3 regions of the Pseudomonas sp. PME37.24/006 genome follow, and region 3 is predicted to be linked to each of the others. Evidence: predicted binding sites of a transcription regulator. Region 3 holds the regulator's gene; each other region holds the start of a gene.
What was found. Region 3 encodes FliA, which starts transcription of late flagellar genes. Its sites were predicted from a motif close to CTAAAGTTTNNNNNNNNNNNGCCGNTAA; they were not measured.

Region 1: a site for FliA is predicted at 7,999-8,026, ahead of ACZ3GY_RS10380 (methyl-accepting chemotaxis protein). Genes of this name have one in related genera too.
Region 2: a site for FliA is predicted at 2,295-2,322, ahead of ACZ3GY_RS04470 (flagellar protein MotY). Genes of this name have one in related genera too.

The regions. Positions count from the first base shown of each region.
Region 1 is NZ_JBVHNL010000002.1:1,034,885-1,044,935, reverse strand. It holds gene ACZ3GY_RS10410 (hypothetical protein) at 615-764, opposite strand; gene ACZ3GY_RS10405 (SDR family oxidoreductase) at 947-1,870, shown strand; gene ACZ3GY_RS10400 (NADP-dependent oxidoreductase) at 1,981-2,982, opposite strand; gene ACZ3GY_RS10395 (SDR family NAD(P)-dependent oxidoreductase) at 3,063-3,854, opposite strand; gene ACZ3GY_RS10390 (alkene reductase) at 3,927-5,006, opposite strand; gene ACZ3GY_RS10385 (TetR/AcrR family transcriptional regulator) at 5,161-5,730, shown strand; gene ACZ3GY_RS10380 (methyl-accepting chemotaxis protein) at 6,084-7,883, opposite strand; gene ACZ3GY_RS10375 (L-talarate/galactarate dehydratase) at 8,251-9,411, opposite strand; gene ACZ3GY_RS10370 (GntP family permease) at 9,610-10,051, opposite strand, start outside.
Region 2 is NZ_JBVHNL010000001.1:966,033-976,083, reverse strand. It holds gene ACZ3GY_RS04475 (argininosuccinate synthase) at 12-1,229, opposite strand; gene ACZ3GY_RS04470 (flagellar protein MotY) at 1,329-2,258, opposite strand; gene pyrC (dihydroorotase) at 2,409-3,455, shown strand; gene rnt (ribonuclease T) at 3,452-4,126, shown strand; gene argC (N-acetyl-gamma-glutamyl-phosphate reductase) at 4,132-5,064, shown strand; gene ACZ3GY_RS04450 (bacterioferritin-associated ferredoxin) at 5,274-5,492, shown strand; gene bfr (bacterioferritin) at 5,696-6,166, shown strand; gene fpr (ferredoxin-NADP reductase) at 6,367-7,146, opposite strand; gene ACZ3GY_RS04435 (LysR family transcriptional regulator) at 7,267-8,193, shown strand; gene ACZ3GY_RS04430 (diacylglycerol kinase) at 8,190-8,561, opposite strand; gene erdR (response regulator transcription factor ErdR) at 8,641-9,291, opposite strand; gene ACZ3GY_RS04420 (DMT family transporter) at 9,444-10,051, shown strand, end outside.
Region 3 is NZ_JBVHNL010000002.1:683,959-694,009, reverse strand. It holds gene fliQ (flagellar biosynthesis protein FliQ) at 11-280, shown strand; gene fliR (flagellar biosynthetic protein FliR) at 280-1,056, shown strand; gene flhB (flagellar biosynthesis protein FlhB) at 1,056-2,192, shown strand; gene sodC (superoxide dismutase [Cu-Zn] SodC) at 2,237-2,758, opposite strand; gene flhA (flagellar biosynthesis protein FlhA) at 3,013-5,121, shown strand; gene flhF (flagellar biosynthesis GTPase FlhF) at 5,137-6,444, shown strand; gene fleN (flagellar synthesis regulator FleN) at 6,532-7,371, shown strand; gene fliA (RNA polymerase sigma factor FliA) at 7,368-8,111, shown strand; gene ACZ3GY_RS08710 (chemotaxis response regulator CheY) at 8,265-8,639, shown strand; gene ACZ3GY_RS08705 (protein phosphatase CheZ) at 8,659-9,447, shown strand; gene ACZ3GY_RS08700 (chemotaxis protein CheA) at 9,459-10,051, shown strand, end outside.

The sequences.
Region 1 (10,051 bases), 350 kb from region 3:
AAGCGTGCGGCTGATGATTCTTCCGACGCGTTGAAGATGGGAGGTCAGAGCGGTTTTGAAAGTTCATCCGGATTCGTCCTGAGCAGAATGCGATGGATGAAGCTAGGAAATTCGGGGATTTCAAATTCGCGCCTGCAAGAATTGAGCAGGTAAAACACATTGCCCGCGTGAACCTGGAGCCACGCAGACTAGGGCTTTCTGAGCCCTGATCCTCGTACAGAACACCACTATCGGAGTGTCGAAATTGTGCGAGCAGATGCCCGTGACTGACTTGGCAACTGAGCGGGCAGTGTGAGGCGGGCGGCAGTTGAGCTCTGGCCGCTTTTAGCCGGAAACTGCCGATCATTTCTCGCAGTGCTGTTCAAGTCGAATGCACGCGGTGGTCACAGCCCAAGCAATCAACCGGTCAGGTCAATGCCATTACGCAAACTCTTCGCCTACGGCTGTCGGAGGGCGAATAAGTGTTGGAGTTGCACGATTGGTGGCTGACGATTTTTTCGCCAGTTGGGGGGCTTGGTGCGCATACGCTCATGGTGCGAAGCTGTCGCTGCGCAGGGCTGCCTCGTTAAGTACGCAACCGGCAGCCCAGGTGGGGCCGCTGGCTGCAGCGCCAGTTACTTATCGGCAGGCTTGTCCCAGCAGGGGATGACCGCGCAGGCGTTGTATTGGCGATCCATGCAAGCCAGGCGCTGAATATGCGCATCGTTGGCTGTTTGCAGTGCCTGATTGCCGGCAACGATGTACTGGATGGCTCGTTTCTTCATGCGCTCCAACCTCCCAGCAGGCGGCGCTATGGCCCATTGATTAGTTCTGCTCATAGGCCCTTGCCGGTTTGCCTGGCTAGTCCGGGCTAACTCCTTCGCTTAACGTCCCTCATCCGCATTGCAGTCACTGGCCCGCCGCTGAGTGCCGTGCATCCTGCCTTTCGCTCATACGGGTACGCATGATGAATCGACTCACCATCCAGTACGGCATGACGCTTTTGCTGGCGATGTTCGCCGAAATCGTCATGGCCGGAGCGACACCGCCACAGGCCATCTCGAAGGACAGTGAAAGCCGTGCCGCCACTGAGCGGGAATCCGAAGAGGGGCTTGCCACTGGGGTGGAAAAGCCTGTGGTGCTGGTCGTGGGTGCCAGCGGAAGCATCGGCCGATTGGCGGTGGCGGAGGCATTCAGGCGTGGCTACGAGACGCGCGCTTTGGTGCGTGACCCCGCCCAGGCATCGCTGTTTCCTGCTGGAGTGAAGGTGGTGGTTGGTGATCTGACTCGCGCCGAGACCCTGCCAGAGGCTGTGGCAGGCGTCAGCGCAGTCATCTTCACCCACGGCATCAGTGGCAACGATCCCAGTGGCGCGGAGGCGGTGAACTATGGGGCGGTGCGCAATGTTCTTAGCGTGTTGCAGGCGCCGGCACGGATCGCTCTGATGACCACTGTCGGCGTCACCAAACCCACCGTCGGGCATGACTGGAAACGTCGCGGAGAACGCCTCGTGCGTGCCAGCGGGCTGCCTTACACCATCGTGCGGCCCGGCTGGTTCGACTACAACGCCGCCGACCAACAGCGCCTGGTAATGCGCCAGGGCGACACGCACTGGGCGAGTTCGCCGTCCGACGGTGTGGTGGCTCGTGCGCAGATCGCCGAGGTGCTGGTCGCGTCCCTGACTTCACCCAGCGCGAACCGCAAAACCTTCGAACTGGTCGCGGAACGTAGCGCTGCTCAAACGGATCTCGAACCACTGTTCTCGGCGCTGCCGGCAGATCCCACAGAGGGCTATGACGCCATACGGGATCAGGACAACCTACCGCTGAGCCAGGAGCCGGACAAGGTCGTTCAGGAGCTTGATGCTGTCCGCGTCCAGTTCGATAAGTAAGCCAGGGTACGCCGAGTTATGGTGTGACTGTGTTGAGCGGGTGGCCAGTGGTGATGCTGGGCAACAGCTACCACTGGCCTGACGATGGGCATTCGATCAATGTGCTCGCATCAGCGAATCTTGACGACAATCTTGCCTTTGGCATGTCCGTCGACGACGTGGGCAAGTGCCTCGGCCGTCTCTTTGAACGGTAACACCCGTTCAATCACTGGGCGGATGGCGCCGGATTCGATAAGTGAGGTTATTTCGGTCAACTGGCGGCCTTCGGCGCGCATGAAAACAAAGCTGTAGCCGATGCCTCGCTGCTTGGCTTTCCGGCGAATGCTGCGGCTAAGCAAACGCAGCACCTGTTTCAGGGGCCAGGATAGGCCTTGCTGGGCCGCGAAATCGGCTGTGGGTGGACCGGAAATGGAGATCAAATGCCCGCCGGGCTTGAGCACCTGCAGCGACTTTTCCAGCACATCGCTGCCGAGGCTATTGATTACCACATCGTAGTCTCGTAACTCCGTTTCGAAGGCGTGCTTGCTGTAATCGATGACCGCATCTGCGCCGAGCGCCTTTACCCAATCGACATTTGCCGTGCTGGTCGTGGTGGCGACGAAAGCACCCAAATGCTTGGCGAGTTGTATGGCAATGGTGCCGACGCCGCCGGAGCCGGCATGAATCAGTACCTTCTGGCCCTTCTTTAACCTGGCCGTTTCGACGAGCACTTGCCATGCTGTCAACGCAACCAGGGGAATGCTGGCCGCTTCTTCCATGCTGAGGTTCGTTGGCTTGTGTGCCAACGACGCTTCGCCGACCGCGATTCGCTCGGCAAACGTGCCGATACGATTCTGCTCAGGCCGAGCGTACACCTCGTCGCCTGGTTTGAAGCGAGTGACGTTGCAGCCGACCTTCAGTACCTTGCCAGCCACATCATTACCGAGGATCAAGGGCAGGCGATAAGGGAGGACAAGCTTGAATTCACCTGCCCTGATTTTCGCGTCCAGTAAATTTACCCCCGCGGCATGTACCTGGATCAGGACATCCTCGTCCTGCAATTCGGGTTCAGGTACATCTGCGATTCGTCCGATTTCTTTCTTCCCGTAACGATCAATGATGAACGCTTTCACTGGGTGGAATCCTTGTATTCAGATGGGCACAGTCGGGTGTGTCATTTACCAAAAAACGTAAAAATCTTATGACCTTGAGCCTACAAGCCCTTAGTCCGGTAGCGCTCTGCCGCGTTGGCCATGCGGATATCGGATAGCAGCAGCTGGCGTGATGCGTCCAGGGCATCCCAGCGTTCGGCCACATGCAGCGGCGGGATAGTGACCAGTTCGCGGCTGTCGAAACCGGCCAGTGCCGCGTCGACCAGTTCATCTACCTTCATCAATTCAGGGAGCGTGTTGATGTCGATGCCAGCGCGTTCCCAGATTTCAGTGTGGGTGCCCGCCGGTAAAACCGCTTGTACGTAGACGCCCTTGGGCGCTAGTTCCAGGCTTAGCCCCTGGGACAGGAACAGTACGTAGGCCTTGGTCGCTCCGTAGATGGTCATACCGAATTCTGGCGACAGCCCGACTACCGAACCCAGGTTGACGATCGAACCCTCGCCGGCCTGCGCCAGGCGCGGTGCAATGGCGTTGGCCAGCCGCGTCAGGGCGATAATGTTCAGGGCGATCAGGCGGTCGATGGACTGTGCGTCCTGCGCCACGAAACCACCGGACTGAGCCAGGCCGGCATTGTTGATCAGAATGCCGATGCTGGCGTCTTCGCGCAGGCGGGCCTCGACCACAGCCAGATCGCTGGGTTGGGTGAGGTCGGCGCGCAGCACGTCGATGGCAACCTTGGTTTCCTCATGCAGGCGCGCAGCCAGTGCTTCAAGACGAGCCTGGTCACGTGCAACCAGGACGAGATTGTGGCCGCGACGTGCGAAGCGTTCGGCATAAACGGCGCCGATGCCGGAGGAGGCGCCGGTGATAAGAACAGTAGAGAGAGTGGTCATGTGGGGTGCCTGGATAAGGTATGAATCGGCCGCCCAGAAAGAGGGCGGCTCCTGTGTTTGAAGAGACTCGGTTCAGCCCAGCGTTGGGTAATCGGTGTAGCCCTTGGCGCCACCGCCGTAGAGCGTGGTCGGATCCAGCTGGGCGAGCGGTGCATTGGTGCTGAGGCGCTCGACCAGATCCGGATTACTGATGAAGGGGCGACCGAAAGCGATCAGATCGGCCTTGCTCTGCGCGAGTCGGGTCGTGGCCAAATCCAGGTCGTAGCCGTTGTTGGCCAGATAAACCTGCTTGAAGCGGCTACGCAGCGAGTCATAGTCGAACGGCGCGTTATCGCGTGGGCCGCCTGTGGCGCCTTCGACCACGTGCAGATACGCCACGCCGAGGGCGCTGAGTTGTTCCGCGATGTAATCGTATTGGGGTTGCGGCTGGCTGCAGCTGATGCCCGAGGCCGGTGAAACAGGCGAGATGCGCACGCCCGTGCGCTGTGCGCCGATTTCCTTGACCACTGCCGCCGTCACTTCCAGCAGCAGGCGTGCCCTGTTTTCGATGGAGCCGCCGTAACGGTCAGTGCGCTGGTTGGCGCCATCCTTGATGAACTGCTCGAGCAGGTAGCCGTTGGCACCGTGCACTTCGACGCCGTCGAAACCGGCGGCGATCGCATTGGCGGCGGCTTGGCGGAAGTCCTCGATGATGCCTGGCAGCTCGTCCAGCTCCAGCGCGCGCGGTTCGGATACGTCGTGAAAGCCGTTGTTAACGAAGGTTTTGGTTTCAGCGCGGATTGCCGAAGGCGCGACCGGCGCTTTGCCGCCTGGCTGAAGGTCAACGTGCGATACCCGGCCCACGTGCCACAACTGGACGAAGATGCGGCCGCCTTTGGCATGCACCGCATCGGTCACCTTGCTCCAGGCATCGATCTGTTCAGGGGTATAGAGACCGGGGGTGTTTTGATAACCCTGAGCTTGCGGGGAGACCTGAGTGGCTTCCGTGATGATCAGGCCCGCCGAGGCGCGCTGGGCATAGTAGGTGGCAGTCAGGTCAGTGGGCGCCAGGCCATCGCCGGCACGGTTGCGGGTCAATGGGGCCATGACAATGCGATTGTTGAGCGTCAGTGCACCAAGGGTGAAGGGGTCGAAGATCGTCTTGTCGGTCATGCCATGCCTCTAGGTGATGTGGGGAGCCGTGTGGGCTTCAGTGAAGTGGCTTAATGATTATGTTTGTAATCATAAGTGTCAAGAATTTTGATTTAGATCGACATCAATGTAAGATCGCGCTCTAGATTGCCGCCATACAAGCGAGGCCAAATACGTGAAAGTCAGCAAAGCCCAGGTGCAAGCAAACCGTGCGCACATCGTCGAGACGGCATCCAGGCTGTTTCGCGAGCGCGGTTACGATGGCATCGGCATCGCCGATCTGATGGCGGCGGCGGGGTTTACCCATGGCGGCTTCTACAAGCACTTCGGTTCGAAAGCGGATCTGATGGCTGAAGCGGCGGTTTATGGGCTTAAGCAATCGGCAGCACAAACGGCTGGTGCCGATTTATCCGAGTTCGTGGGGCAATACCTGTCTCGCAGCCATCGCGATGAGCCGGGCGAGGGCTGCACCATGGCCGCGCTCTGTGGCGATGCGTCTCGTCAGCCGGACTTTGTCCGCGAGACATTTGCTGCCGGTATCGAGCGTCAGCTGGCCGCGACCGAGCTTGATGGAGGCTCGGCAGCCGAAGCACGAGCCAAAAGTATCAACACGATTGCTCATGCGGTTGGCGCTATTGTGTTGTCGCGAGCCTGCCCAGACGACAGCCCGCTGGCCCAGGAAATTCTGGATGTGTGCCGCGCCCGGATACTCGCCACATTGGCACCGCCGGCGACGAGTGAGTAATCAAACCTGTGCTTGAACAGGGTTCGAATCAGAGGCACTCGGCATGGAGCGGCTTGAGCAGGCCTGTCGCTTGCGGAGCCTTTCACGACCTTTGTGGGCAGGCGCCTGGCTGGAGTGTTTCACCCACCGTGGGTTCCCCATGACGCTACCTGCCGGACAGCTGTTGCCTGTTCGTCAGGCCTTTTGATCCTCGAAGGCATGCTCAGGGCCAGGGGAAGCGGCTGTTTCCATCTCTGCTGAAAAGGTCTGGGCCGCTTGATGCAGTAGCCGACGCATGTGCGCGGACTGTTTGACGACGCGCGCATGTCTCTGTGGAAAATCCATGAGCAGGCCTCAGCTAGCCGCTAAAACCCTCAGTGTTTGGCTAGCAGCCGTGAGGCGTCGAAGCCCATGCGCATGTTGCCCCAGTGGCGACCGTCGAAAATGAACGGTACGTCGATCTCGGTCATGATCTCGCCGGTGTCGCGCAGGTAGGTCTGCAGCAGGAAGCGTTGGGTGTTGGTTGCTGCGCGCAGGCCCACAGGGTCGGAGAACATGCGCTTGTTGCGGCACACCGGCAGGTCGACGGCGCGATTGCCGGTGGGTGCTTTCGACACCCAGCTGTTGTTCACCGGGCAGTAGCCTTTGTTGTCGACGATAAAGGTGACGATGCCACCCGACGTGCCCTTGGTCAGCTTGTCGATCTCTTCCTGGCAGATCTGCGCGAAGCGCTCGGTGTAGCCGGTCATGTACTGCTTGGGATCGGTGTTGGGTATCAACCGGTAGTTCTGGTCGAACAGGTTCACGCCCTCGCGCTGCAGCGCGGCCAGGCGAACCTGCAGGATGTCGCGGCACTGGCTGGCGCGGGTGATGGCCGCATCCAGTTCGCCTTGGCCGAGCACGAAGCGGCCGAGCAGCGTCTGCACTTTTTCGGCTACGCCAGAGAGATCGCGGGTGGCGGTGGCAGAGCGCTGCATGCGCTCGTCGATGGCCTGGCTGTCGGCGTGGATCTGCGTGACCCGCTCGTTGATGCCGGTGTTGGCATCGGCCACCTGCTGGATGTGCTCGGCGATTTCTGCGAGCTTGCCATTGGTGGATTCGAAGTCGACGATCATGCTTTCGAAATGGCCGGTGGCGCGTTCGACCACCACTTGGGTTTCCCGGGCGCTGGTGCTGATCAGTGCGGTCTGCTCGTGAGTTGAGCCCACTTCCTTGAGCATGGCGTCGATGTTCTGTGAGATGTCGCCGGTGGCGCGGCTGACGTTTTGCGCCAGGGTGCGTACTTCGTCGGCGACCACGGCGAAACCACGGCCGCTTTCCCCCGCGCGCGCGGCTTCGATGGCCGCGTTGAGCGCCAGCAGGTTGGTCTGCGAGGAAATCTGCTGGATCAGCCCGACCACCGACTTGATGTTCGAGGAGCGCTCGTTGAGGGCGGAAACCAGCACGCCGAATTCGTTGAGGCTGTTGGAGATAGCGCCGATGTTGCCGGTTACTTCCAGCAGTTCGGCGTAGGAGTCGCGGGCCATGCTGAGGTTCTGTGCGGTGGTGCCCGAGATCGCCTGAGTCTGCTGCGACACTTCTGCGATGCGGCCAACGGCGCTGTTGCTCTCGCTCATCACTTCATTGGCGAAGCGTGCCTGGTGGGTGGCACTTTCGCTGGAGTCGCTGATGTTTTTCAGCGAGCGGGCGGACTCCACGGCGATCTGCACGGTGAGTGCCTGCACATTGCTGATGATCTCGCGTTGCTTGGCCAGGAAGCGGTTGCAGGTGCTGGCCAGGGTGCGGATTTCATCGTGGGTCAGCAGCGGCAGATCGCGGGACAGGTCGCCTTCGCCGTTGGCGATTTCTTCCAGGGCGCGGGTCATGTTGTCGACCGGCCGCACGATCAGGTGGCGGAAGTACCAGACCATGAAGCTGACCATGCCCAGGGTGAACAGCGCACTGAGCAGCAGCGCATTGCCGAGGGTGTCGAGCTTGGCCTCGATGCGGCTCAGCAGAGCGGCATCGATCTGCGCGGCTTGCAGTTGCTGGAGGATGTCGGCACGCAGGCTGGTAGCGACCCAGAACAGCAGGCCACTGACCAGCACCAGCAGGAAAAGGCTGGATAACTTCTTGGTCAGGGTATCGAAAAAGTGCATCTCGATTGAATCGTAAAGCGACTTCAACGACTGCATGCCGCAGCTCCTGGCAAAGAAAACATCCGTGGGTTTCTATTTATTCGACCAGCAGTGCAGAAGCTTTAATGGCCAGTGCAGCTTTCGGCGACGTTACGCGCTTTATCCAAGGTAGTTGTCCGCGCGAACGACGCGCAGTTTAGTGCGTCGACTCACGGGGATAAAGTGCCATCATCGGGAAAATATAGCCTGTCCACGGCCGATACCGGCGCCAGGGCCGGTATCGTCGTGAGTTGCATTCGCTGCCTTGGTGCCAGTGTCGCGTCACCGATCTGCTGGCGGCATTGCCGATTGCATCGAGTAGGGTGGAGGACGCTTGCCTACGCGGCCCGATCCACCCTACATGGCTGTGACGTCGCCGGGTGGGTTAGCCGCGCTGGCCGATCTCCACTTCCTGCGCTGTCCAGCCGGCGACCCGGTCGCTGAGCGACAGACCAAGACCCGGTCGCGTCGGCACCAGCATGCGCCCGTCACGGGTTTCCAGGCGCTCGTTGAATAGCGGCTCCAGCCACTCGAAGTGCTCAACCCACGGCTCGGTGGGGTAAGTCGCTGCGAGGTGCACGTGCAGCTCCATGGCGAAGTGCGGAGCGAGCATCAGGCCCGCCTGTTCGGCCATCGAGGCGATTTTCAGGAACGGGCTGATACCGCCAACCCGAGGCGCGTCCGGCATCAGGTAGTCGGCGCCACGGGTCTTGATGAACTCGGCGTGCTCGGCAACGCTGGTGAGCATTTCCCCGGTGGCGATCGGCGTATCGAAGGCTGCCGCCAGGGCTGCGTGACCTTCGGCGTCATAGCAGTCCAGCGGTTCTTCGATCCACACCAGGTTGTATTCTTCGAACTTGCGGCACATGCGCTGGGCGGTCGGGCGATCCCATTGCTGGTTGGCGTCGACCATCAGCGGGAAGTCGTCGCCCAGGTGGCGACGCACGGTGCTGACGCGTTCGATGTCGATAGCCGAGTTGGGTTGGCCGACCTTGAGCTTGATGCCGCCGATACCTTTTTCACGGGACAGATCCGTGTTCTTCATCAACTGATCGAGTGGCGTGTGCAGGAAGCCGCCCGAGGTGTTGTAGCAGCGTACCGAGTCGCGCTGGGCGCCGAGCAGGCGCGCCAGGGACAGGCCAGCACGCTTGGCTTTCATGTCCCACAGGGCGACGTCGAAGGCGCCGATGGCCTGGGTCGACAGTCCGCTGCGGCCCACGGATGCGCCGGCCCAGCACAGCTTGGTCCACAGCTTCTGGATATCGCTAGGGTTTTCACCGATCAGTGCCGGCGCGATCTCTTTGGCATGGGCGAACTGGCCTGGGCCGCCCGCGCGCTTCGAGTAACTGAAGCCAAGGCCGCGATGGCCATCCTTGCTTTCGATCTCCACGAACAGCATGGCGATCTCGGTCATCGGCTTCTGCCGGCCAGTCAGCACCTTGGCATCGCTGATCGGGTTGGCCAGGGGCAGGAAGACGGAGGCGATACGAATCCAGGCGATTTGATCCTGGTCTGCACAGCCTTGGGAAAGGGGTTGTTCGCTCACACTGATTACCTCGCTTGACGTTCTTGTTCGAGCCAGCAGATGCCTGGAGCGATCTGCGGTGATCTATGACGTTAAGCTGATTACGTAATCATTCAAGCGCTGAGACATGCGCGACGGCATGTCAGGAAAAGGGTCGGTAACTGCGCTACCGCTAACGCCCGTGCAGGCAGGCTAGCGGTAGGCAGGTGCCTGCGGCGGTTAGCCGAGAATGGCGTTGAAGAACAGCAGGGTGAGCAGCGAGGTGAGCCAGCCGAGCGTGGTGGGCACCGACCAGGTCAACAGTTGATGCTTGGCATTCTTGACCCCGAGCATGCGGTTGACCACCCAGAAATAGCTGTCATTGAAGTAGCCAAAGACCATAGAACCGATCGCGGCGGCCTGGGCGGCGAACACCATGTTGACGTCGGGAATGGTCGCCAGGATCGGTGCTGAAATGGAGGCCCCGGTGATCATCGCGACAGTGCCGCTGCCCTGGATAAGTCGCACCAGCGAAGCGATCACGAAGGGAATCAGCACGGCAGGCAGCGGTAGCGTCGCCACCCATTCGCCCATGTACTGGCCTGCACCGCTGTCGCGCAGCACGGCGCCAAGCGCACCGCCTGCCCCGGTCACCAGGAGGATGATACCGGCGCTTTCCACG
Region 2 (10,051 bases), on a different contig from region 3:
GACGCTAGCCGTTACAGCAGCTTGCGATCCTTGCCAGCAGCGATGCGCAGGCGCAGGGCATTGAGCTTGATGAAACCCGCCGCGTCGGCCTGGTTGTAGGCGCCGCCGTCTTCTTCGAAGGTGGCAATGTTGGCATCGAACAGCGAGTCGTCGGACTGACGGCCGGTGACGATGACGTTGCCCTTGTACAGTTTCAGGCGAACCACACCATTCACGTTGGCCTGGGAAGCGTCGATCATCTGTTGCAGCATCAGACGCTCCGGGCTCCACCAGAAACCGTTGTAGATCAGGCTGGCGTACTTCGGCATCAGCTCGTCTTTCAGGTGAGCGACTTCGCGATCCAGGGTGATCGACTCGATGGCGCGGTGGGCACGCAGCATGATGGTGCCGCCCGGGGTCTCGTAGCAGCCACGGGACTTCATGCCGACGTAGCGGTTCTCGACGATGTCCAGACGACCGATGCCGTTCTCGCCGCCGATGCGGTTCAGCTCGGCCAGCACGGTGGCAGGGCTCAGTTCTTTGCCGTCGATGGCAACGATGTCGCCGGCCTTGTAGGTCAGCTCGATATAGGTCGGGCTGTCCGGAGCCGCTTCAGGCGACTTGGTCCAGCGCCACATATCTTCTTCGTGCTCGGTCCAGGTGTCTTCCAGCACGCCGCCTTCGTAGGAGATGTGCAGCAGGTTGGCATCCATGGAGTACGGCGACTTCTTCTTGCCGTGACGCTCGATCGGGATCGCATGCTTCTCGGCATAATCCATCAGCTTCTCGCGGGAAAGCAGATCCCACTCGCGCCAAGGAGCGATCACTTTCACACCGGGCTTGAGCGCGTAGGCGCCCAGTTCGAAGCGAACCTGGTCGTTACCCTTGCCGGTAGCACCATGGGAGATGGCGTCAGCGCCGGTCTCGTTGGCGATCTCGATCAAACGCTTGGCGATCAGCGGGCGCGCGATGGAAGTACCCAGCAGGTACTCGCCTTCGTAAACGGTGTTGGCGCGGAACATCGGGAAGACGAAGTCGCGAACGAACTCTTCGCGCAGGTCATCGATGTAGATTTCCTTGACGCCCATTGCCTTGGCCTTGGCGCGGGCCGGCTCGACCTCTTCGCCCTGACCGAGATCAGCGGTGAAGGTCACCACTTCACAGTTATAGGTATCTTGCAGCCACTTGAGGATCACCGAGGTGTCCAGGCCACCGGAATAGGCCAGAACTACCTTTTTGACGTCCGCCATGCCATCCACTCCACGGGTTGTTCGGAAAGCCCGTGATTCTACTGCCCATGGCCCGCGATTTACAGGGGTGCGACAGGCCATGGCATTGAAGCGACAGGATCAGGAGGTGGCGGCTGGCGTCGAAGGCACCGGTGGGGCGGCCTGTTCGGCAGGCTGCGCGGGGGCTTCAGGCACCTTATCAAGGCTTATGGACACCCTGCGGTTCCTTTCCCGGTTGGCGGCCGTAGTGTTGGGCGCCAGCGGGTAACGCTCGCCGTGAAAGCGCATGACGATGCGCTCTTCGGGGATGCCCTGAGCCTTGAAGTACTCCATCACCGCCAGCGCACGGCGGCGCGACAGGTCGCGGTTGGTCAGGCGGTTGCCGCTGTTGTCGGAGTGACCGTCCAGCTCAATGCGATTGACCGTCGGGTCGGCCTTCATGAAATCGAGGATGATTTCCAGCTTGGCCTTGGCCATAGGGTCGAGCTCTGCCCCGCCGCCCGGGAAGCCGACGGTGGACTTGCGCACCTGATCGAAGTTGACCGGTAACAGCTTGGCCGTGCAGTTCAGGTAATCGTCGTAGGCCTTGCGAAAGCGTACCGGCAGCATCCGCACCTCGAGATCACCACCCACCTGGCTGCGATGGCGCACCAGCGGGCTGCGCCCTTCCAGCAAGCCAGTCAGCAAACGCCCAGCCTGCTCCTGGCTGCTGTTGAACGGCACTTCGCCGCTGCCGACGCTAACCACACCGAGGTTGATGTCGCCACGCCCCGGCTGCCATGGCGCCGCTGCTGCGAGTAGCGTTGCCGAGCCGCTGCCCAGCCAGCGCTCCCGGGGCTGCAGACGGAAGGTCGCCTGTTCGCCCGCGCGGCGCACGAACTGGCCCGAACCGAAATCAGTGATCGGTTGCGTCAGCCGGCATTCGAACTGGTCGCCGGCCACCTGCCATTCGACCTTTTCCAGACGAGTCTGGAAGCTGATCGCGGCCACAGGCAGACTCAAGCCTGCGCCGGCGAGCAATCCGACGATGAGGAAAAGAGGCTGGCGCACAGCGAGCTCCACAAGAAAACATAACGTTCCCTGTGGGTATCGGTGGCGGCGGAGAAAACTTGAGCCGTGCGATGGCCTATCTGCGGCGTGCCCCCGCCGGGCTTTTCCGGTAGGATTCCGGGCATGTTTCGCCCCCGCCTGGAAGCCTCAATGACCGACCGCATCACCCTGCTGCGTCCCGACGACTGGCACATTCATCTGCGCGACGGAGCGGTACTGCCGCACACCGTCGCCGATGTCGCCCGTACCTTCGCCCGCGCGATCATCATGCCCAACCTGGTGCCGCCGGTGCGCAACGCCGCCGAGGCTGCCGGCTATCGTCAGCGCATTCTCGATGCGCGGCCGGCCGGCAGCCAGTTCCAGCCGTTGATGGTGCTGTATCTCACTGATCGCACCACGGGTGACGACATCCGTGCAGCCAAGGCCAGCGGCATCGTCTACGCGGCGAAGATGTACCCGGCCGGGGCGACCACCAACTCCGACTCGGGCGTTACCAGCCTGGACAACATCACCGACGCCCTGGAAGCCCTGGCGGAAACCGGCATGCCGCTGCTGGTGCACGGTGAAGTCACCCGCGCCGAGGTCGATGTTTTCGACCGCGAGAAGGCTTTTATCGACGAGCATATGCGCCGTCTGGTCGAGCGCTTCCCGACGCTGAAAGTGGTGTTCGAACACATCACCACCGGTGATGCGGCCCAGTTCGTCAAGGAGGCGCCGGCCAACGTCGGTGCCACCATCACCCCGCAGCATCTGCTGTACAACCGTAACCACATGCTGGTCGGCGGCATTCGTCCGCACTTCTATTGCCTGCCGATCCTCAAGCGCAACACGCACCAGGAAGCGCTGCTCGATGCAGCCACCAGCGGCAGTCCGAAGTTCTTCCTGGGCACCGACTCCGCGCCCCACGCGAAGCACGCCAAGGAAAACGCCTGCGGCTGTGCCGGCTGCTACACCGCTTATGCGGCCATCGAGCTGTATGCCGAGGCCTTCGAGCAGCGTGGCGCACTGGACAAACTGGAAGCATTCGCCAGCCATTTTGGCCCGGACTTCTACGCTCTACCGCGCAACACCGACACCATCACCCTGGTGCGTGAGTCGTGGAACGCACCGGCCAGCCTGCCGTTCGGCGAGCAGACGGTAATCCCCTTGCGCGCGGGCGAATCGCTGCGCTGGCGTCTGCTGGAGGCTGGTCAATGAGCGAAGAATTGTACGAAGACGATCAGGAGCAACCGAGCAGCAGCGGCCCGCGTCACCCCATGGCTGCGCGTTTTCGTGGTTACCTGCCGGTAGTGGTGGATGTTGAAACCGGTGGTTTCAATAGTGCTACCGACGCCCTGCTGGAAATCGCTGCGACCACCATTGGCATGGATGAAGGCGGCTTCCTGTATCCCGATCACACGCATTTCTTCCGGGTCGAGCCGTTCGAGGGCGCCAATATCGAGCAGGCGGCGCTGGATTTCACCGGCATCAAGCTAGACCACCCGCTGCGCATGGCGGTAAGCGAAGAGCATGCGCTGACCGAGATCTTCCGCGGTCTGCGCAAATCCCTGAAGGCCAATGGCTGCAAGCGCGCCATTCTGGTCGGCCACAACAGCAGCTTCGACCTGGGCTTCCTCAATGCCGCGGTCGCTCGCTGTGACCTCAAGCGCAATCCCTTCCACCCCTTCTCCAGCTTCGACACCGCCAGCCTCGCCGGCCTCGCCTACGGGCAGACCGTGCTGGCCAAGGCGTGCCAGGCCGCCGGCATCGAGTTCGACGGCCGTGAAGCCCACTCCGCCCGCTATGACACCGAGAAGACCGCCGAGCTGTTCTGCGGCATCGTCAATCGCTGGAAAGAAATGGGCGGCTGGGAAGACTTCGACGAGTGAGTGCCATGAAAAAATATCAGATCTTCATTGATGGGCAGGCCGGCACCACGGGCCTGCAGATTCGCCAGCGGCTGGCCAACCACCCGCAGATCGACGTGGTCACCATCGACCACGACAAACGTCGTGACGTAGAGGCCAAGCTCGAGTTGATGCGTTCGGTCGATGTGACCGTGCTGTGCCTGCCCGACGATGCGGCTAAAGAAACTGCGGCTCAAGCTCGTGAAGTCGGCTGCCGGGTGCTCGACGCCAGCTCTGCACACCGCACCGCCAATGACTGGGTTTTCGGCATGGCCGAATTGGCCAAGGGCCAACGCGAAGCCATCGCCAAGGCCGCCGCCGTAAGCAACCCGGGCTGCTACGCCACAGGCGCCATCCTGCTGCTGCGCCCGCTCATCGAGGCGGGCCTGCTGGGCTCGGATCGCGAGCTGTGCATCAACGCCGTATCCGGCTACACCGGTGGCGGCACCAAGATGGTCGAACGCTATGAGCAGGAAGGTGCGCCGGTCTACGCGGCCTACGGCCTGGGCTTCGATCACAAGCACATTCCGGAGATCCAGCACTGGAGCGGCCTGAACGCACGCCCGATCTTCCAGCCAGCGGTCGGCAGCTACGACCAGGGCATGCTGGTGATGATCCCGCTGCAAGGCAACAACGGCGTCGAGCTGCAAAAAGCCCTGAGCGATTACTACCAGGGTGAGCAGTTCGTGCAGGTTCTGCCCTACAACGAGATCCCTGCCGACTCGGCGCCGTTCATCACCCCCCACGGCCTGAACGGCAGCAATCGCGCCGAGCTGCAGGTGTACGGTGCGAGCAGCGGCAAACAGGCCCTGCTGGTAGCCAAGCTCGATAACCTGGGTAAAGGCGCATCAGGTGCCGCGGTGCAGAACCTCAACATCATGCTGGGCCTTGAAGAAGGATTGTGCACGCAGATCGATTGAGCCCTGCCCTAACCAGAAAAAACCGGCTTATAAGCCGGTTTTTTTGATCGTTGTTTAGCGGGCCAGGGGCCAGGAAAGCGAATAGCGAGCAACCACTCATCGAAAGTTACACGACTGTGCCAATCAATAGTCGGTTTATCTTTGACACGCATTCTCATTAACATTAGTATCCTTCGCCATCAGTCTCAGCCAAACGACGGGCCAAGCCTATGTACGTCTGCCTCTGCGAAGGTGTCACCGACGGTCAGATCCGCGAAGCAATCTACGAAGGTTGCTGCAGCTACCGTGAAGTCCGTGAAACGTTGGGCGTTGCCAGTCAGTGCGGCAAATGTGCCTGCCTCGCCAAGCAGGTTGTGCGCGAAACATTGGGCGAAGTACAACAAAGCCAGGTAGCCATGGCTTACCCAGGAAATTTTATTGCCGCCTGAATTAAGCGCTTTCCAAGAACCGGATCTAGCATCCGGTTTTTTTATGCCCAAAATTCAATGAGTTAGCGCCAAGACGCACAACTTAAACACTCTCATTTATATTTATTTTCACTTATATTTCAATAACTTACGTTTGACAGCAGTATTTAGCAAGCCCAGAATTCGCCATCGGTTATCTATTTCCAGGCAGGACGGGCTCTCCCATGAAAGGCGACAAGACAGTTATCCAGCATTTGAACAAGATCCTCGGCAACGAGTTGGTCGCGATCAACCAGTACTTTCTGCACGCCCGCATGTATGAAGACTGGGGCCTGACCAAGCTGGGCAAGCACGAGTACCACGAGTCCATCGACGAGATGAAACACGCGGACAAGCTCATCAAACGCATCCTGTTCCTGGAAGGTCTGCCAAATCTGCAAGACCTGGGCAAGATCCTGATTGGCGAGAACACCCAGGAAATGCTCGAATGCGACCTGAAGATCGAGCACAAGGCGCACATCGATCTGAAAGCAGCCATCGCCTACTGCGAAAGTGTTGGCGACTACGCCAGCCGTGAACTGCTCGAAGACATCCTCGAATCCGAGGAAGAGCATATCGACTGGCTCGAAACCCAACTCAGCCTTATCAAGGCCGTTGGTCTGCAGAACTACCTGCAGTCGCAGATGGAAGAGTAACTGGGAGCAGCTGCGCGTCGGCCCTGCTGCGTTGAAAACAAGCTCGAAATGCTCATGTACATAAGTACACTCCGCTTTCTCGCTTGTTTTCGCCTTGCATGGCTCTAGCTCGCAAGCTCCCAATCCGCCGCGCCTTTTGCGGATTTAGTTGCGAGAATAAAAAACGGGAGCCTAGGCTCCCGTTTTTTCATCACTGATGCTTACTTCTCGACGAAGGCGCGCTCGATCAGATAATCACCTGGCTCACGCATACGCGCGGAGATCTTCAGACCGAAGCTGTCGAGTACTTCGCTGGTCTCGTCAAGCATGCTCGGGCTGCCACAGATCATCGCGCGGTCGTCCTGCGGGTTGATCGGCGGCAGGCCGATGTCCGCGAACAGTTTGCCGCTGCGCATCAAGTCAGTCAGACGACCCTGATTCTCGAACGCCTCGCGGGTCACCGTCGGGTAATAGATCAGTTTTTCCTTCAGCGCATCACCGAAGAATTCGTTCTGCGGCAGGTGATCGGTGATGAACTCACGGTAAGCCACTTCGTTAACGTAGCGCACACCGTGAACCAGAATCACTTTCTCGAAACGCTCGTAGGTTTCCGGATCCTGAATCACGCTCATGAAGGGCGCCAGGCCGGTACCGGTGCTGAGCAGATACAGATGCTTGCCCGGGTTGAGGTCATCAAGAACCAGGGTGCCGGTGGGCTTTTTGCTGATGATGACTTCGTCACCTTCCTTGAGGTGCTGCAATTGCGAGGTCAGCGGGCCGTCTGGCACCTTGATGCTGAAGAACTCCAGATGCTCTTCCCAGTTCGGGCTGGCAATGGAGTAGGCGCGCATGAGCGGGCGGCCGCTTTCTTGCTGCAGACCAATCATCACGAACTGGCCATTCTCGAAGCGCAGGCCCGGATCGCGGGTACACTTGAAGCTGAACAGCGTGTCATTCCAGTGGTGAACACTGAGAACGCGTTCGTGGTTCATGTTGCTCATGTACGGGCTCCTAAAAACTTCAGACGCGCTGATTCTTAAGCGCAATTGCGCGGCATTCTAATCCCGCCCACAATATCTGTTAAATGAATTATCAAGATATAGGTTATCGGTTATATAGATATGCGATTTACTCTTCGTCAACTTCAAGTGTTTGTCGCCGTCGCCCAGCAGGAGAGCGTATCCAGAGCCGCTACCCTCCTCGCCCTATCCCAATCGGCCGCCAGTACATCGATCACCGAGCTGGAGCGGCAATCAAGCTGCCAGTTATTCGACCGTGCCGGCAAGCGCCTGAGCCTAAACGCCCTTGGGCGCCAGCTCCTACCACAGGCAGTCGCATTACTGGATCAATCCAAAGAGATCGAGGATCTGCTCAACGGCAAATCAGGCTTTGGCTCCCTGGCCGTGGGCGCAACCCTGACCATCGGCAATTACCTGGCCACTCTGCTGATCGGTGGTTTCATGAAGGTGCACCCCGAAAGCCAGGTGAAACTCCACGTACAGAACACGGCCAATATCGTACAGCAGGTGGCGCATTACGAAATTGACCTGGGTCTAATCGAAGGCGACTGCAATCACCCGGACATTGAGGTGCAGAGCTGGGTGGAAGATGAGCTGGTGGTCTTCTGTGCTCCTCAGCATCCTCTCGCGCAGCGAGGTCAAGCCAGTATCAGAGAACTGAGCAGCGAGGCCTGGATTCTTCGCGAACAGGGTTCCGGCACTCGCCTGACATTTGACCAAGCCATGCGTCACCACTCCGACGCCCTAAACATTCGCCTGGAGTTGGAACACACCGAAGCGATCAAGCGCGCCGTGGAATCAGGCCTGGGCATCAGCTGTATTTCGCGCCTGGCGCTGCGTGATGCATTCCGCCGCGGCAGCCTGGTAGCCGTGGAAACACCGGATCTGGATCTGCGCCGGCAGTTCTATTTCATCTGGCATCGGCAGAAGTACCAGACAGCTGCCATGCGCGAGTTTCTCGACATGTGCCGGGCGCTGACGGCAGGTATCCGCCGCAGCGACGAAATCGTGCTGCCAGAAGTGCGTTAGCCGAGCAGGATAATGCCCCACACGCTAGCGATCAGCGTCAGCGAGACCATTTGGGCGGCGCTGCCCATGTCCTTGGCAGTTTTGGACAAGGGGTGCAGGTCGAGGGAAATACGGTCGATGGCTGCCTCAACAGCAGAGTTGAGCAATTCGACGATCAGCGCCAACAGGCAGACGGCAACCATCAAGGCGCGCTCGCCACGACTGACGTCGAGCAGCAGCGCCATAGGGATCAGCACAACGTTGAGCAAGACCAACTGGCGGAACGCCGCTTCGCCGACGAATGCGGCCCGCAGGCCATCCAGCGAATAACCAGCAGCATTGAGGACGCGCTTGAACCCGGTTTGTCCTTTGAATGGCGACATAGACAGCGAACCGCGACAGGAAAGGCCGGCAGGGTACGCCAGGAGCCGAAAAAAATCCCGCACATTCGGATGCCAAAGGCCACCATCAGGCGGCCGGCACAGACTCCAGCTGCTGCAGCAGCAGTGCCGCCTGGGTGCGCGTGCGCACGCCGAGCTTACGGAAAATAGCGGTGACGTGGGCTTTCACAGTAGCCTCGGAAACGCTCAGTTCATACGCGATCTGCTTGTTCAGCAGGCCCTCGCAGACCATGGTCAACACGCGGAACTGCTGCGGTGTCAGGCTGGCCAGGCCGGCACTGGCGGCCTTTACCTCGGCAGACAGACTAATGGCTTCCTCGCTCTGCTGCGGCCACCAAACCTCACCGTCGAGCACCTGGCGCACAGCCTGCTGGATCACTTCCAGCGGGCTGGACTTGGGGATAAAACCACTGGCACCGAACTCACGAGCGCGCACTACGACGGCGGCCTCTTCCTGGGCAGAAATCATCACCACGGGAATCTGCGGGTATTGCCCACGCAGCAGCACCAGACCGGAAAATCCATAGGCTCCGGGCATATTGAGATCGAGCAGCACAAGATCCCAATCGGTTTTCTCGGTTAGTCGAGTTTCCAGCTCGGCGATACTGGCCACTTCAACCAGTCGCACGCCAGCCCCGAGGCCCATTGTCAGGGCCTGCTGCAGCGCGCTGCGAAACAGTGGGTGATCATCAGCTATCAGGATTTCGTAAGCGACCATGGCAGATCCTGTTCTTTTTATCGGCAGAACGTACGGCGGACTCCATGCCCAACGGCGGCGTACGACATCCGCCAGAATGCCCAGCGCGGACAAGGTGGTCAAGCGCGGCGCTTTACGGCAAAGTCTGCGCCCTTCTTGCCAGGAGCCCGGTGATGGCCAACCAAGCGCTACGCGCCGACCTGCTAATGTTGCTGACTGCCATGATCTGGGGCTCGTCATTTGTCGCCCAGCGCCTGGGGATGGATGCCATAGGTCCATTTCTCTACAGCGGACTACGCTTTGCCCTGGCCATCATCGTGCTGTTGCCGCTCATCATGCTGCTACGCCGACGCAACACAAAACCTGCCTCGCCGTTGAGCCGCCCGCTACTGCTCGGCGGCTGCCTGATGGGTGCTGTGCTGGCGCTGGGCATCAACCTGCAACAGGTCGGCCTGCTGTTCACCAGCGTCACCAACTCGGGCTTCATTACCGGCTTGTATGTGATCGTGGTGCCATTGCTTGGCCTGCTACTAGGCCACAAGACCGGAATGGGCATCTGGCTGGGCGCCTCACTGGCGGTAGTCGGCATGTTCCTATTGAGCGTTGGTGAAGGCTTCCAGGTCGCCTCCGGTGACTGGCTGCAGCTGGCTGGCGCCTTCGTCTGGGGTGTACATGTGCTGCTCGTGGGGGTCTTCGCTGCACGTCACGATGCGCTGCTACTGGCCTTGGTGCAATTCGTTACCTGTGCACTCATCAGCCTGGCGCTGGCCTTGGTCTTCGA
Region 3 (10,051 bases):
CGAGGCTCACATGACCCCTGAAGTTGCTGTCGACCTGTTCCGTGAAGGGCTCTGGCTGATCTCCCTGATGGTCGGTTTGCTGGTCATGCCCAGCCTGCTGGTGGGTCTGCTGGTGGCGATGTTCCAGGCTGCCACGCAGATCAACGAACAAACGCTGAGCTTCCTGCCGCGTCTGTTGGTGATGCTGTTGACTCTGATCGTTGCCGGTCCCTGGATGGTGCAGCAACTGATGGAGTACACCCAGAACCTGATCATGAACATTCCGCAGCTGATCGGCTGATGTTCGAGCTGAGCGATGCACAGATAGGTAGCTGGGTCAGTAGTTTCGTGCTGCCGCTCTTTCGCATCGCGGCGTTGCTGATGGTGATGCCAATCTTCGGTACGCAACTGGTGCCGACACGTGTGCGGCTGTACCTGTCGCTGGCCATCAGCGTGGTTCTGGTGCCTACCTTGCCGCCCATGCCGCAGGTGGAATCCATAAGCCTGCAAGCCTTCATGCTCATCGCCCAGGAAATCCTCATCGGCGTGATGCTCGGCTTCGTGCTGCAACTGTTCTTTCACATCTTCGTGGTCGCTGGGCAGATCCTGGCGATGCAGATGGGCCTGGGCTTCGCGTCCATGGTCGACCCCGCCAACGGTATTTCGGTGCCGGTGATCGGTCAGTACTTCACCATGCTGGTGACCCTGCTGTTCCTGGCCATGAATGGCCATCTGGTGGTCTTCGAGGTGCTCGCCGAGAGTTTCGTAACGTTGCCGCCGGGCTCCGGGCTGCAGGTCGAGCATTATTGGGAGGTGGCAACCAAGCTCGGCTGGGTGATGGGCGCGGCGCTGATTCTGGTGCTGCCGGCTGTTACCGCGCTGCTGGTGGTCAATATCGCCTTTGGCGTAATGACCCGTGCGGCGCCGCAGCTGAACATCTTTTCCATCGGTTTTCCACTGACGCTGGTGCTGGGCATGGTGATCGTGTGGATTTCCTTGGCCGATATCCTCTCGCACTATCAGGCGTTGGCATCCGAGGCGCTGATCATGTTGCGCGAACTGGCGAGGGCGAGCTGATGGCCGAGTCGGAGAGTGGTGCCGATAAAAGCGAGGAACCCACGGATAAACGCCGTCGGGAATCTCGTGAGAAAGGTCAGATAGCGCGCTCACGCGAGCTGAACACCTTTGCCATCATGTTGGCAGGTACCGGTGGTTTGTTGGCCACAGGAGGCGCCATTGGCAATGCACTCTTGGAAATCATGCGCGGCAATTTCGAGCTGACACGTGAGGCGCTTTTCGACGAGCGAAATATGGCGTTATTGCTGGCCGCTTCCGGGAAGGTGGCCCTTGAGGCGCTCATGCCGCTGTTCATCGTTCTGCTGATCGCCTCTATCATTGGCCCTATCTGTCTGGGCGGCTGGTTATTCTCCGCCAAGGCCATGGCACCCAAGTTCAGCCGCATGAACCCGCTGGCCGGGCTCAAGCGCATGTTCTCGATGAAGGCGCTGATCGAGCTGCTCAAGGCGCTGGCCAAGTTCATCCTGATCCTGCTGGTCGCGCTGGTGGTGCTGTCGATGGATCGGGACGATCTGCTGGCGATCGCCAATGAGCCGATTGAGTCGGCCATCATGCATTCGGCGGAAGTGGTGGGGTGGAGTGCGCTGTGGATGTCCTTTGGATTGATCCTGATCGCGGCCGTCGATGTTCCGTTTCAGCTGTGGGACAACAAGCAGAAGCTGATGATGACCAAGCAGGAGGTTCGGGACGAGTACAAGGACAGCGAGGGCAAGCCCGAGGTCAAGCAACGGATTCGTCAGCTGCAGCACGAAATGACACAACGCCGCATGATGCAGGCCGTGCCGCAAGCCGATGTGGTGATCACCAACCCAACCCACTTCGCGGTGGCCCTGAAATACGACCCCGAGAAGGGGCAGGCGCCCATGCTGCTCGCCAAGGGCAGTGATTTCACCGCATTGAAGATCCGCGAGATCGCCCAGGAGCACAAGGTCATGCTGCTGGAATCACCTGCGCTGGCGCGCTCGATTTATCACACCACCGAGCTCGACCAGGAAATCCCCGCAGGGCTCTATCTGGCCGTCGCCCAGGTGCTGGCGTACGTCTATCAGATCCGTCAGTACCAGGCTGGCAAGGGCAAGCGCCCGGTACCGCTCAAGGATCTGCCCATCCCACCAGATCTACGTCGCGACGAGTAAGCGCGCACATCGAGAACCGCGTTCTGCGATGTGCGTCTGCGGTATTACTTGATCACGCCACAGGCCACGCGAGCGCCACCACCGCCTAGCGGTTTCGGGTGGTCGGCATGGTTGTCGCCACCGGCATGAACCATCAGGGCCAGATTCTTCAGCTCGTCCACGCTCTTGATTCGAGGTGCCAGCACCGGCTGATTAGCCTTGCCGTCTGCGGTGACCAGCAGGGCAGGGAGATCGCCCAGATGGCCGTCACCCCACGGGAGGTCGTGTTTACCGGTGTTCTGTGGATCCCAGTGGCCACCAGCCGCCTCGGCTGCTGAGGGTTGACCGTCTTTAGGGGCCGGATCGCAGCTGGGTTTACCGTGTACGTGAAAGCCGTGCACGCCGGGTTCCAGGTCGTGCAGCTCCGGCGTGAAAACCACGCCATAAGGACTTTGGCTGATCACCACCTTGCCAACCGAAGTGCCGACACCTTTGGCGTCTACGGCGTTGAGGTCGACCGTCAGGTCGGCGGCTTGCAGGCTTGCAGCGCAGCAACTGGCCAATGCGGCCATCATCCAGCGTTTCATACATGACTCCTCGAGGATGGAAAATCCGCGGGCAAAACCGTCGCCCACAGGGTGTGGACTCGGGTTTGCCGACGGGGTTCGTGTTTTCGTCTCGCTCCGGGGTGGTTATGGCAGTCCTGATTGGCTCTGCAGTCTAGGTATTTCGCACTTTTCGAAGAGTTGGAAAGGTTCTTGCAAACACCGGCAGCAAGGGCGTTTAGGCGTCAAAAGATTGAATAATCCGGGGTAACCACGTGGCAGTAGATCGCGCACAAATGATTGGCAACGTTCGCAGCAACCTGTCCGGGTTGCGCGACGGCAATCTTGGTATTCCGTTGATGCTGCTGATCATGCTTGCCATGGTCATGTTGCCGATCCCGCCATTCCTGCTCGACGTGTTGTTCACCTTCAGCATCGCGCTGTCGATCGTCGTGCTGCTGGTGGCGATCTACGCCCTGCGGCCGTTGGATTTCGCGGTGTTCCCGACCATCCTTTTGGCCGCGACCCTGCTTCGCCTGGCGCTCAACGTTGCCTCCACACGGGTGGTGCTACTGAACGGGCAGGATGGTCACGACGCCGCTGGTAAGGTGATTCAGGCCTTCGGCGAAGTGGTGATCGGCGGCAACTACGTGGTCGGTATCGTAGTGTTCGCGATCCTCATGATCATCAACTTCGTGGTGGTCACCAAGGGTGCCGGGCGTATCTCCGAAGTGAGCGCACGTTTCACCCTGGACGCCATGCCCGGTAAGCAAATGGCTATCGACGCCGACCTCAATGCCGGCCTCATCGACCAAGTCGAAGCCAAGAAGCGCCGTACCGAGGTCGCTCAGGAGGCCGATTTCTACGGCTCCATGGACGGTGCCAGCAAGTTCGTACGCGGTGACGCCGTCGCCGGCTTGCTGATTCTATTCATCAACCTGATCGGTGGCATTGCCATAGGCATGCTGCAGCACGGCCTGAGCTTCGGCGATGCTGGCCGCATCTACACCCTGCTGACCATCGGTGACGGCCTGGTGGCGCAGATCCCGTCGCTGCTGCTGTCGACTGCCGCAGCGATCATGGTGACCCGGGTTTCCAGCTCCGAAGACATGGGCGCCCAGGTCAATCGTCAGATGTTCGCTTCGCCACGCGCGCTGGCTGTGTCGGCGGCGATCATGATCGCCATGGGCCTGGTGCCCGGCATGCCGCACATGTCCTTCATCAGCTTGGGTCTGGTCGCCGCTGGCGCTGCCTACTGGATCGCCAACAAGCAGCGCAAGACCAAGGAAGTCGAAGTCCAAGAAGTACAGCGTCAGCAGGAGCTACTTCCCGCTCAGCGCGCTCAGGAAGTCAAGGAACTGGGCTGGGATGACGTGATGCCGGTCGACATGGTCGGCCTGGAAGTCGGTTACCGGCTGATTCCGCTGGTCGACCGCAACCAGGGCGGGCAGCTGCTGGCGCGGATCAAGGGCGTACGCAAGAAGCTCTCTCAGGAGATGGGCTTCCTGATGCCGTCCGTGCACATTCGCGACAACCTGGATCTGCAGCCTAACGCTTATCGCCTGACCTTGATGGGGGTCAGCGTCGCCGAGGCCGAGGTGTATCCGGATCGCGAGCTGGCGATCAACCCGGGCCAGGTGTTTGGCACCCTCAACGGCGTGGCCGCCAAAGATCCGGCGTTCGGTCTGGAAGCTGTGTGGATCGATCCAGGCCAGCGCGATCAGGCGCAGTCCCTTGGTTACACCGTGGTGGACGCCAGTACCGTAGTCGCCACCCACCTCAATCAGATTCTGCACAAGCATGCCCACGAGCTGCTAGGCCACGAAGAAGTCCAGCAATTGATGCAATTGTTGGCGAAAAGCTCGCCAAAACTGGCAGAAGAGCTGGTTCCCGGCCTGATCTCGCTGTCGACCCTGCTCAAGGTTCTGCAAGCACTGTTGCAGGAGCAGGTGCCGGTACGCGACATCCGTACCATCGCCGAAGCCATCGCTAACGTCGCCCCGAGGAGTCAAGATCCCGCCGCCATGGTTGCCGCAGTACGCGTCTCGCTGGCTCGCGCAATCGTGCAAAACATCGTGGGACTAGAGCCGGAGCTGCCTGTGATCACCCTTGAACCAAGGTTGGAACAGATATTGCTAAATAGTCTTCAGAAGGCCGGTCAAGGCTCCGAGGATGGCATCCTCCTGGAGCCTGGCATGGCCGAGAAGCTGCAACGTTCCCTGGTGGAAGCAGCGCAGCGTCAGGAGATGCTTGGCAAGCCGGTGATTCTGCTGGCGGCCGGGCCGGTTCGGGGAATGCTCTCGCGTTTCGCCCGGTTGGCCGTCCCGAGCATGCATGTTCTGGCGTACCAGGAAATTCCGGACAACAAGCAGGTCACCATCGTTGCGACGGTGGGGCAGAACTAATCGAGGGTACGGGCCATGCAGGTCAAACGCTTTTTTGCCGCCGATATGCGCCAAGCCATGAAGCTGGTTCGTGATGAGCTGGGCGCTGATGCGACCATCATCGGTAACCGCCGCGTGGCAGGTGGCGTGGAGTTGACGGCCGCACTCGATTATCAGGTTCAACCCGCTCCGGCGCGGCAACCGAATCCGGCCCTGGAGGCCGAGCTGCGCAAGACGCAGTCGCGCATCGCCTCCGCTCAGGCCGAGCTGAGCACCCGTGCGCAGCTCGATGCCGGTAAGGATCGTCAGCTGTTCGCCGAAGCGCCGAGCGTGGCACCAGCCGACAGCCTGGACGCCGTACTTGAGCGTCAGCAGAAGAAGCCGGCCTCGGCTTCGGTCGACCAGTCTGCCCTGGAATCCATGCGCTCCGAATTGCATGGCTTGCGTGAGCTGATCGAAATGCAGATGGGTTCCATGGCCTGGGGGCAGATGCAGAGCCGCCGCCCACAGCAGGCCGCCCTGTGGCGCCGCCTGCAGCGCATGGGTTTGCCGGCTGAGCTGGCACGCACACTGCTTGAGCGCGTTGCCTCGCTGAGCGATCAACGCCAGGCTTGGCGTATGGTGCTGGCGCACCTGGCACACTCGATTCAGACGCCCAAGCAAGAGCCGATGGAGGAGGGCGGTATGATCGCCCTGGTCGGCCCGGCTGGCATGGGCAAGACCACCACCCTGGCCAAGCTCGCGGCACGCTACGTACTCAAGTACGGCGCTGCGAATATCGCGCTGGTGAGTATGGACAGCTACCGTATCGGTGCTCAGGAGCAGCTCAAAACGCTGGGCCGTATCCTTGGCGTTTCCGTGACCCACGTTGATCCAGGTCAGTCATTGACTCAGGCGCTGGCGCCGTTGGTGCGCAAGCGAGTGGTTCTCATCGATACTGCCGGCCTGCCAGCCAATGACCCAGCGCTGCGTATGCAATTGGAGACCCTGGCAAGCCGAGGCATCAACGCCCGCAATTATCTGGTGCTGGCTGCAACCAGCCAGGCGCAAGTGCTCAAGGCGGCGTATCACAGTTACAAGCGCTGTGGGCTGGCCGGCTGCATTCTGAGTAAACTGGATGAGGCAACCAGCATGGGAGAGGTATTGGGTCTGGCTATTAGCCACCGTCTACCGGTAGCCTATCTGGCAGACGGCCCGCGAATTCCGGACGATGTACATGTGCCGCGCAGCCATCAGTTGGTCAGCCGTGCTGTAGGCCTGCAGGCTCCGGATGAACCGAGTGAGGATACGATGGCCGATATGTTTGCCGGGTTGTACCAAGACCCGGCACGACGCGCAGGATGATCATGCAGGTGTGGCGAAGCGCTGGCTGTGGTCGTTCCAGCAGCGCACAATGGCCATGTGGCTCTAAAGCGAAGTTAGACAAGGTGTATAGATAACATGGGTATGCATCCCGTACAGGTGATCGCGGTGACCGGCGGCAAGGGCGGCGTTGGCAAGACCAATGTGTCGGTGAATTTGTCGTTGGCGCTGGCGGATCTCGGTCGGCGCGTCATGCTCATGGATGCTGACCTGGGGCTGGCCAACGTCGATGTATTGCTCGGCCTGACGGCCAAGCGCACCCTGGCTGACGTCATCGACGGCCAGTGCGAGCTTCGCGATGTTGTCCTGCAGGGTCCGGGTGGCATTCGTGTCGTGCCGGCGGCCTCCGGTACTCAGAGCATGGTGCAGCTTACGCCCATGCAGCATGCTGGTCTGATCCAGGCTTTCAGTGATATCAGCGACAACCTCGATGTACTGATCGTGGACACCGCCGCGGGCATCGGCGACTCGGTGGTGAGCTTCGTACGTGCTGCGCAGGAAGTGCTGGTGGTGGTATGTGACGAGCCGACCTCGATCACCGACGCTTACGCGCTGATCAAGCTGCTCAATCGAGACCACGGCATGAACCGTTTCCGGGTGCTTGCCAATATGGCGCATAGCCCGCAAGAGGGTCGTAATCTGTTTGCTAAGCTGACCAAGGTGACCGACCGTTTTCTGGATGTTGCGCTGCAGTACGTGGGCGCAGTGCCTTATGACGAATCGGTACGCAAGGCCGTACAGAAACAGCGTGCGGTATATGAGGCGTTCCCTCGTTCGAAGTGCGCGCTGGCGTTCAAGGCGATTGCCCAGAAGGTTGATGCGTGGCCATTGCCGGCCAACCCGCGAGGCCACCTGGAATTTTTCGTTGAACGCCTGGTGCAACAACCGACTGCAGACACGGCTGTATGACGACAGCCTCTGGACTCCGTATGTACAGCAAGGCAACAGCACGAGATTCACAGCATCAGTTGATTGAACGTTACGCGCCATTGGTCAAACGCATCGCCTACCACCTGTTGGCGCGTCTGCCTGCCAATGTGCAGGTGGACGACCTTATTCAGGCCGGCATGATTGGCCTGCTTGAGGCATCGCGTAAATACGACGCCGGTAAGGGCGCCAGTTTCGAGACGTTCGCGGGTATCCGTATCCGGGGTTCGATGCTCGATGAGGTGCGCAAGGGTGATTGGGCGCCGCGTTCGGTGCACCGCAACAGCCGGATGGTCAGCGACGCAATCCGAAAAATTGAAGCGAGAACGGGAAGAGACGCTAAAGATCAGGAGGTTGCTGCCGAACTCCAATTGAGTCTCGAAGATTACTACGGCATTCTTGGCGACACTTTGGGTAGCCGCCTGTTCAGTTTCGACGATCTGTTGCAAGAAGGCGAAAGCGGTGGGCTGCAGGAAGACACAAGCTCCTTGCTCCAAGGGCCTTCGCATGAGCTGGAAGACAATCGTTTCCAGGCAGCGCTGGCCGACGCTATCAGCAATCTGCCGGAGCGTGAGCGGTTGGTGTTATCGCTGTATTACGACGAGGAGTTGAATCTCAAGGAAATCGGCGAGGTACTGGGAGTTAGTGAGTCGCGGGTCAGCCAATTACACAGTCAGTGTGCCGCGCGTTTACGCGCACGGTTAGTGGAATGGCGCGCATAAGGAATTAGCAGGGCGCTGGAAAAACACAGTGAACGCAGCAAAGCCGGGCGCAATAGTTTTGCGGCGTTCCGCCAGGCCGGTTTCACGATTTATAAGCGCTTCAGAATGCTGATGGCGTTTTAGGACTGTACGGAGGTCGACTTGGACAAGAACATGAAAATCCTCATCGTCGATGATTTCTCGACGATGCGCCGGATCATCAAGAATCTTTTGCGTGATTTGGGCTTTACCAATACGGCGGAAGCCGACGATGGCGTCACGGCCTTGCCGATGCTGCAAAGCGGCAGCTTTGACTTCCTCGTGACCGACTGGAACATGCCGGGCATGAGCGGAATCGATCTGCTGCGCGCGGTGCGTGCGGATGAACGCTTGAAGCAAATGCCAGTGTTGATGGTGACGGCAGAAGCCAAGCGTGATCAGATCATCGAGGCCGCTCAGGCTGGTGTGAACGGCTACGTGGTCAAGCCATTCACCGCCCAGGTGCTCAAGGAAAAGATCGAAAAAATCTTCGAGCGGGTCAACGGCTGATGTCTGCCGCGAGGTTGTTATGGAACACGAAGATTCTCAAGAGGCCGACCTCGAGTCGACTCTGAAAAGCAATGCCCGCCAACTGGTAAGCAGCCTCGAACAAGGCAACTTTGGCGAAGCGGTACAGCTGATCAATGAACTGAACAAGGCGCGCGACCGTGGTCTTTACCACGAAGTCGGCAAGCTCACGCGTGAGCTGCACAACGCCATCGTCAATTTTCAGCTTGACCCTCGGGTGCCCCACGCCAATGAAGTCTCACAGATATCTGACGCGACGGAGCGGCTCAACTACGTCGTGACCATGACCGAGCGTGCGGCCAATCGCACCATGGATCTGGTCGAGCAGAGTGCACCACTGGTCAATGATTTGAGCAGCGAAGCCGATGCTCTGAGCGAAGATTGGGGGCGTTTCATGCGCCGTGAAATGGGCGCTGAGGCTTTCCGTGAGTTGGCCAAACGCATCGAGCTGTTTTTGGCGCGCAGCCAGCGTGACAACAGCAAACTGTCCGGGCACCTCAACGACATTTTGCTGGCGCAGGACTATCAGGATCTGACCGGGCAGGTGATCAAACGCGTCACCCAGTTGGTGACCGAGGTAGAGAGCAATCTGCTGAAACTGATGCTGATGGCCAGCCAGGTCGACCGTTTCGCCGGCATCGATCACGATCACAATGAATTACGTGTAGAGCAGAACAAACAAAAAAATACGTCCCATGGTGAAGGTCCACAGATTCATGCCGATAAGCGTGATGACGTCGCATCGAACCAGGACGACGTCGACGATTTGCTGTCCAGCCTGGGATTTTAGGAGCACGTCATATGAGCTTCGGCGCCGATGAAGAAATCCTCCAGGATTTCCTGGTAGAGGCCGGCGAGATTCTCGAGCTGTTGTCCGAGCAGTTGGTGGAGCTGGAAAGCCGCCCGGACGATATGAATCTGCTCAACGCGATTTTTCGGGGATTTCACACGGTAAAAGGCGGGGCAGGCTTCCTGCAGCTCAATGAGTTGGTGGAATGCTGCCATATTGCCGAGAACGTGTTCGACATCCTGCGTAAGGGTGAGCGTCGCGTCGACTCCGAGTTGATGGACGTAGTGCTCGAAGCGCTGGATGCCGTCAATGGCATGTTCACCGAAGTACGCGAGCGTGTTACGCCGACGCCGGCTTCTCCCGAGCTGCTGGCAGCGCTGGCACGACTCGCTGAGCCTGCTCCTGCCGCAGGGTCTGTTGCGGTTGCTGCAGCTATGCCCGTTGAATCAGTAGCCCAGGCCGCCCAAGCAGAGGCGGACATCACCGACAGTGAGTTCGCACAGCTCCTCGATGCTCTGGACGACGAACCACAACCGCAAGCGAGCGCTTCGGACGACGAAATCAGCGACGATGAATTCGAGTCGCTGCTCGATCAGTTGCATGG